3 regions of the Bacillus stercoris genome follow, and region 3 is predicted to be linked to each of the others. Evidence: riboswitches for the same ligand, from Rfam matches in the RefSeq annotation. Region 3 holds a riboswitch; each other region holds the start of a gene.
What was found. A riboswitch is a leader RNA that binds a small molecule or an ion and turns the genes downstream of it on or off. The one in region 3 is predicted to bind S-adenosylmethionine.
Positions count from the first base shown of each region.

Region 1: linked by a shared signal. The riboswitch ahead of QA442_RS14105 (phosphoadenylyl-sulfate reductase) and the one ahead of QA442_RS16560 (bifunctional homocysteine S-methyltransferase/methylenetetrahydrofolate reductase) in region 3 are both predicted to bind S-adenosylmethionine.
Region 2: linked by a shared signal. The riboswitch ahead of QA442_RS12530 (2-hydroxyacid dehydrogenase) and the one ahead of QA442_RS16560 (bifunctional homocysteine S-methyltransferase/methylenetetrahydrofolate reductase) in region 3 are both predicted to bind S-adenosylmethionine.

Region 1 is NZ_CP121861.1:2,714,112-2,716,377, forward strand. Features, by position in the region: gene cysP (sulfate permease) at 1-676, opposite strand, end outside; gene QA442_RS14105 (phosphoadenylyl-sulfate reductase) at 688-1,389, opposite strand; SAM riboswitch class I at 1,552-1,657, opposite strand; gene pyrE (orotate phosphoribosyltransferase) at 1,803-2,266, opposite strand, start outside.
Region 2 is NZ_CP121861.1:2,317,120-2,319,385, forward strand. Features, by position in the region: gene QA442_RS12525 (molybdopterin oxidoreductase family protein) at 1-983, opposite strand, end outside; SAM riboswitch class I at 1,129-1,220, shown strand; gene QA442_RS12530 (2-hydroxyacid dehydrogenase) at 1,316-2,266, shown strand, end outside.
Region 3 is NZ_CP121861.1:3,165,174-3,167,439, reverse strand. Features, by position in the region: gene QA442_RS16560 (bifunctional homocysteine S-methyltransferase/methylenetetrahydrofolate reductase) at 1-1,125, opposite strand, end outside; SAM riboswitch class I at 1,215-1,332, opposite strand; gene QA442_RS16555 (YajQ family cyclic di-GMP-binding protein) at 1,439-1,930, opposite strand; gene QA442_RS16550 (CvfB family protein) at 2,077-2,266, shown strand, end outside.

The DNA.
Region 1 (2,266 bases), 450 kb from region 3:
TTGTTTCTAATACACGCCGACCTAATAACAGTGCGCCGAGCGCAACAAAAGCTCCTCCGTACAAGGTCCCTTTTACGACATCAAGCACACCGGCAGCCACTAACGGGCCAACGGCATTCGCCACATTATTCATGCCGGCAGAGAATGCTTCGAAAAATCCGGCAACTAACAAAACAATGCCGAGGATTTTTTGCTTTTTAGAAGATTTCACTTCAATCTTAAAATAACGAAACAGCTTAGATACGAAATAGGTGAAGCCAAAAGCGAACAGCGGGACAAAAACCCAAAATGTCACAATGATCAGAAGATTATTCACCAACAATACTTTATAAGCCACTCCCACGCCGACAACCGCGCCGACCGTCACTTCACTTGTCGATAAAGGAATGCCGAGCAGATTTGCCGTAAAGAGCGACAGCGCAGCAGCTCCAATAATGATGCAAACAATCGTCAGTGTAATCGTCTGTTCGGGGATAATGCCAGAGCTGATTGTTTTTACGACCTCGCCTCCGCCAATGACCGCCCCGGCCAAGACACCGACTGCGCATAGGATCAAAGCGTAAGTTTTCTTTTTGATGGCTCCAGAGCCGTAAGCAACTCCCATCGAAGCTGCAGCGCCGCTTGCACCAATATTCATCGCGAAAAACAAGCTAAATAAAATAGCGGCTAGTTCCATTTTGCAGCTCCTTATTCATGCAGTCCGCATTCTGTTTTCGCCATACCATTCCATCTGCCTGAACGCAGATCCTCTGCGGTAAAAGCGGGAGCAGTGCAAGGCGCGCAGCCAATACTTGGGTATCCTTGGTCATGAAGCGGATTGTAGTCCAGTTCATTCCGTGATGTGTATCTCCAAATGTCTTTCCAAGTCCAATGGATGAGCGGGCAAACTTTTACTGACTTGAATTTTTCATCTTTGTTTAAGAAATTCGTATTGGCACGGCTTGGCCCTTGATCACGGCGCAGACCGGAAAGCCAGGCTGGATGTCCTGAAAGCGCCTCTCTTAAAGGAACGACCTTTCTAAGGTAGCAGCACTGATTCGGCTCTCTTTCCCACAGTTTGTCACCATATTCTTCGGCTTGTTCCTCAAGGGTGAGGTCTGGTTTTTTCAGGATGATGTTAAGACCTGGATAACGCTCTTTCACTCGTTCAATTGTTTCATAGGTCTCTTTAAAATGAAGTCCTGTATCAAGAAACACAATCTCTGCGTCTTTTTTCACTTTATAAATTAAGTCAATCAAAACGATTCCCTCAATTCCGAAACTGCAGGCATAAACAAGCTGGTTGCCGTAATGGCCGTATGCCCACTTTAAAACTGACAGCGCTCCTTTATAAGGATCGTCTTCCGGAAATGTAATCGTTGGTTCTTCCCAATTATCATACGTTAACATTTCTTCTTTCCTCCTTTCGGAGACAAACAAACAGTAGCTTCCTGCCGGTTGTCTTTTCCCAATTGTAATGTGATTCTTGGCTGGTGATTTCAAACAGCCTTTTTGCCTCTTAAAATAAAAAACTTTCAATCCGGCGGAAAGAAAGACAGGAACAGCATGTAGCCCTTATCTTTCAAAATGGAATTCATTTTGCTGGAAGTAGCACCTTACAAACTATGCAGGTTGCCGGGCTTCATAGGTCCAGTCCCTCAGCCGCTCTTGATAAGTTTTTCAGATTTGTAGTAAATTTTAGCACAATTCTAACATAAGTCAACCCGACTTTTTTTATAGGATTAATAAAAAAACAGGCCTCATGGCCTGTTTTTAAGTACAGCAAGGCTTTGAAGCCTCTTTACATCGTTGGAATTTATTTTTTATTTTTTAAACCAATCTTTTGACTCGGGATTTCGTTTCCATGTTTTCAGCTTTTTTAGATCATCTGAATGAATATTTCCGTTCTCAAGTGCGACCTCTGTGAGCGTATCGTAATCAGTTAATGAGTAGTATGGCAGTTCTGCCTTTGCGAAGGCTTCTTCTGCTTTGGGAAGTCCGTACGTAAAGATTGAGACGACACCAAGCACCTCACAGCCAGCCGCTTGTAAAGCTACACAAGCTTCAAGCACGCTGCCTCCTGTGGAGATTAAGTCTTCAATAACGACCGTTTTTTGCCCTTTCTGCACAGCTCCCTCAATCTGATTGCCTTTTCCGTGCGCTTTCGGCTTGCTCCTCACATAACACATCGGAAGATTCAAACGGTCAGCCGCCAGAGCAGCATGAGGAATACCCGCAGTTGCTGTTCCTGCTATCATTTCAGCTTCGGGAAAATGCTCTTTGACAA
Region 2 (2,266 bases), 850 kb from region 3:
AGCCATTGGCCGGTGATCGCCGGAAGACAGGCAATCGTCCTTACAATCATCCCGCCGTTATCGTGATGCTGGATTCCATTTCCGATTCTGATAAAAGAAGGGGAGATTTTCCCATACATTCTTGCCAGCTGATAAATATCTTCAGTGCTGATCCCGGTGATCATTGATACCTTTTCCGGATTATACTGTTTCACGTGTTCACGGAGCTTGTCGTAGCCGACCGTGTATTCAGACAGGAATGCTTCATCGTGAAGGTTTTCTTTAAATAAAATGTGCATGATGCCAAGGGCAAGTGCGCTGTCAGTTCCCGGCTTTATTGGAATAAACCAATCTGCAAGACGCCCTGTCTGATTTTTATGTACATCGATCACGACAATTTTGGCACCTTTTTTTCGCGCTTTTTGGGCGATCGTAATTTGGTGCATGTTTGTGCTGACAGCGTTAATTCCCCAAAAAATAAATAGTTTTGTATGAATGGTTTCCTCAGGATCGATTCCCGCGCTTATGCCCATTGTATATTTATAGCCTTCAGATCCCGCTTTGCTGCAAATCGTCCGTTCAAGCTGGCTTGATCCCATGCGGTAAAAAAAGCGGCGGTCCATTCCTTCAGCTGTCAATTTCCCCATATTTCCGTAAAAGCTGTAAGGAAGTATGCTTTCAGCTCCCTCTTCATCAATCAGCTGCTTCCAGCGGGAGGTGATCGTATCAATCGCCTCTTCCCAGGAAATCGGTTCAAATATCGCTTGGCCTTTCGCGCCTGTCCGTTTAAGCGGTGTAGTCAGCCGCTTTTCATCATAGATGCGCTCCGTCATGTTTCGAACTTTGTTGCATATGTTTCCAGCTGTGACAGGATGATCGGGATCTCCCTGCACTTTCACAATTTTTCCGTCTTTTTTATGTACTAATAATCCGCACTGATCCGGGCAGTCCAGCGAGCAAACGGATTTAAAAATGCCGTTTTGTTGTGTGGCAAAAGATTTCATGGCCCAGTTCCTCTCTAGTTAGATATTTTGTAAGAATTATAACATTTCGGATGATAACGTCAATTCTGAAAAAAGAGATTGACATCAATCTGAGACTTCTTTATGATAAACGTATTCTTTATTTTGAAAATTACATACTCAACATTTTCTATCCAGAGAGGTGGAGGGACTGGCCCTATGAAACCTCGGCAACATTATTGTGCCAATTCCAGCAAGCGTCAGCTTGAAAGATAGGAAAGCAAGGTTTATACCGGTGTCTGCCTGTAACAGAGCGCGCCTATATATGAATCTCTTTCCATCTTCGGAAAGAGATTTTTTTATGAAAAAATACGATGAAAAGGATGTTTTGCACCATGACGGTTTTGGTTACAGCGCCGTACAACGAAGAAGGGCGAAAAGAGCTTGAAAACTTGTTTAGCTCAGTTATTTATCAATCTTGGAAAGAACAAGGCCGGGCATATCGGGAGGATGAACTCATTCAGCTGCTAAAGGCAACAAATGCGACAGGTTTGATTACTGAGCTTGATCAGGTAACAGACAGCGTATTTGCTTCTGTTCCCGAACTTTCATTTGTCGGTGTTTGCAGGGGAATGCCCTCCAATGTGGATGTGGCAGCTGCTTCAAAAAGGGGTATACCTGTTTTTTATACACCAGGGCGGAATGCACAAGCCGTTGCCGAAATGTTTATTGGAAATGTGATTTCCTTTCTCCGTCATACCAGCGCCTCGAATCAATGGCTGAAGGATGGAAAGTGGAAAAGTGATTACCTGCAGGCTTATGTCAAATTTAAAGGAAATGAGCTAACAGGAAAAACGGTTGGCATGATTGGGTTCGGCGCGGTTGGCCAAAGGATTGCAAAACTGCTGACTGCGTTTGACTGTAAGATAAAGTATTACGATCCATACATTCTAGACGATCATCCGCTGTATGAAAAAGCAGCTCTTAAAACGGTGTTTTCAGACAGTGATATCGTTTCTGTCCATCTGCCTCGTACTGAGGAAACACTTGGACTGATAGATCGGCAATATTTTGATTTGATGAAAGAGAGTGCGATTTTCGTCAATACTTCAAGAGCAGTTGTCGTAAACCGTGAAGATCTTTTATCTGTATTAAAAGAACATAAAATCAGAGGTGCGGTACTAGACGTTTTTTATCATGAACCTCCAGAGGAATCAGATTATGAATTGATCTCATTGCCTAATGTTCTGGCAACACCGCATCTCGCTGGAGCAACCTTTGAAGTAGAGGATCATCACGTATCGATCATGAATGATGCCCTCAAA
Region 3 (2,266 bases):
GAGCTGCTGCTTGACAAGGGCGCCGCAGGCAACATTGCTGATCCGCGGGGTCGCCAGAGAATTGTCGGCGAGTGTCAGGGCATCAATTCCCGCTTCTTTTAATTCAGCGGCCGCCGATAGAAATTTGTCAAAGCTCAGTTTTTTCGGCGGATCCAGTTCTACGATAATAGAGCGTTTTTCCGCCGCGATCTCATTCAGACCGGGCTCGGTTCGCTCGTGCTGAACAGAAATGAGTTCTTTCGCCCGGGTTTTGACTTCTTTTTCCGTAATCGGAGCCACCCCGCCAACTGCTTCCGCCATCGCACGGATGTGATTCGGCGTGGTGCCGCAGCAGCCGCCGATAATTCGCGCACCCTGCTTACGGAATTCTGATGCGCTGTTTTGAAAATACGTGTCGTCTGTTTCATAGACGAGCCGTCCCTCTTCAAGCGAAGGAAGGCTGCTGTTTGGATAAACGGATAAGAACACGTCATCAAAAATCGGCACTTCGCTGAGCGCTTCAATCATGTGATAAGGGCCGAGGCGGCAGTTAATGCCGACAATATCAGCTCCGAGATCCGCAATCGAGCGCAATGCGTCAGAAAGCGGCGTTCCGTCCTGCAATACGCCTTGCTCGTGCATGGAGACATGGAGCATAATCGGAAGATCAGTCTCTTTCCGCGCGATTTTCAGCACTTCACGGGCTTCTTCCAAATCATAATACGTTTCTAACAGCAAGCCATCCGGCTCTTCATGCAGCAGCAGGTACAGCTGCTCGCGGAAGCTGCGCTTAATTTCGTCAAGGCTGTACGCGTTTTTATTAAATGTGCGTATGCCGCCCATCGTTCCAAGCACGTATGCATCGCCTGCTGAAGCCCGCGCGATCTTTACGGCCTCCTGATTCATTTTTTTGATGTCATCCTCAAGACCGTGTCTGGATAATTTAATATAGTTGGCCCCGTACGTATTCGTTTGAATAATGTTGGCTCCAGCTTCAACGTACGCTTTATGTATGCGCTGAATTTCCTCCGGCTTTGAAATATTGAGCTCCTCAAAACACCTGTCAATGCCATAGGAGTAGAGGAGCGTCCCCATGGCGCCGTCACCGATTAACACCTGTCTTTGCAAATCTTCTAAAAGTCCCATTGTCTGCCTCCTTTATTCACATCAGCAAGGAAAAAAGAGAAATAAAAAAAGTCCTCTTAAGAAGAAGACTTTGTCAGTGATTTTGTCTCTTCTTATCTTCCAAGCTGTTCGAGCTTGCTGGATTTAGCACCTTGGTCATGGCTAATCGCCATTACACCGGTTGCTGAAGCTTCGTCGGGCCAGTCCCTCTGCTTCTCTTGATAAGAACGGATATGAAATTTTCGTGTCAGGAAGTGCCGTAAGATACCTGGCGTTTTTCCCTTTCTCCAAATTTACCGAAAATAAAGACAATAATCAATAGGAATCAGAAAATTTATCTGAAATTTATAAATTGAACGTCAATTGGCAGATCTGCTCCACGCACAGCTGAGATAATCTGCTGCAGGTCATCTTTGTTTTTTCCGGTGATGCGCACTTGATCATCCTGCACCTGAGATTTCACTTTCAGTCCGGAGTTTTTGATGATCGTATTGATTTTTTTTGCGTTGTCTTTGTCAATGCCTTGAACAAGCTTTGCACGCTGGCGTACCGTTCCGCCTGACGCATTTTCCACCTTGCCGTAATCAATGTTTTTCGTCGGTACGTTGCGTTTAATCAATTTGCTGACCAGCACATCCTTCAGCTGGCTTAATTTAAATTCGTCATCGGAAACGAGGACCAGCTCCTCTTTATCTAAGGAAATATCGCTTTTGCTTCCTTTAAAGTCATATCGTGTACTGATTTCCTTCAGTGCGATTTGGATCGCGTTTTGCACTTCAGGCAATTCGACCTTTGATACAATATCAAATGAACTTTCTTTTGCCATATGAAAACCTCCATAACATTTAACTTATGTGTTGATTATAGTAGAATAAAGAGAAACTTCCAACAGAACAAAGAATCAATTTGGGATGATTGGAAAAAATGTTAACAAAATCCGTATAAAATAAGCGGAACAGGAAGGACGATAGCATGAGACCAGGGCAGCAATTAACCTTGAGTATAGATCACCAAACCGACTTCGGTTACTTTTTAACCGATGGGGAAGATACGATTCTCTTACATAACAGTGAAATGACTGAGGATATCGAGGACAGAGACGAAGTAGAAGTCTTTATATACGTCGACCAGCAGGAAAGGCTTGCGGCCACGATGAAAATTC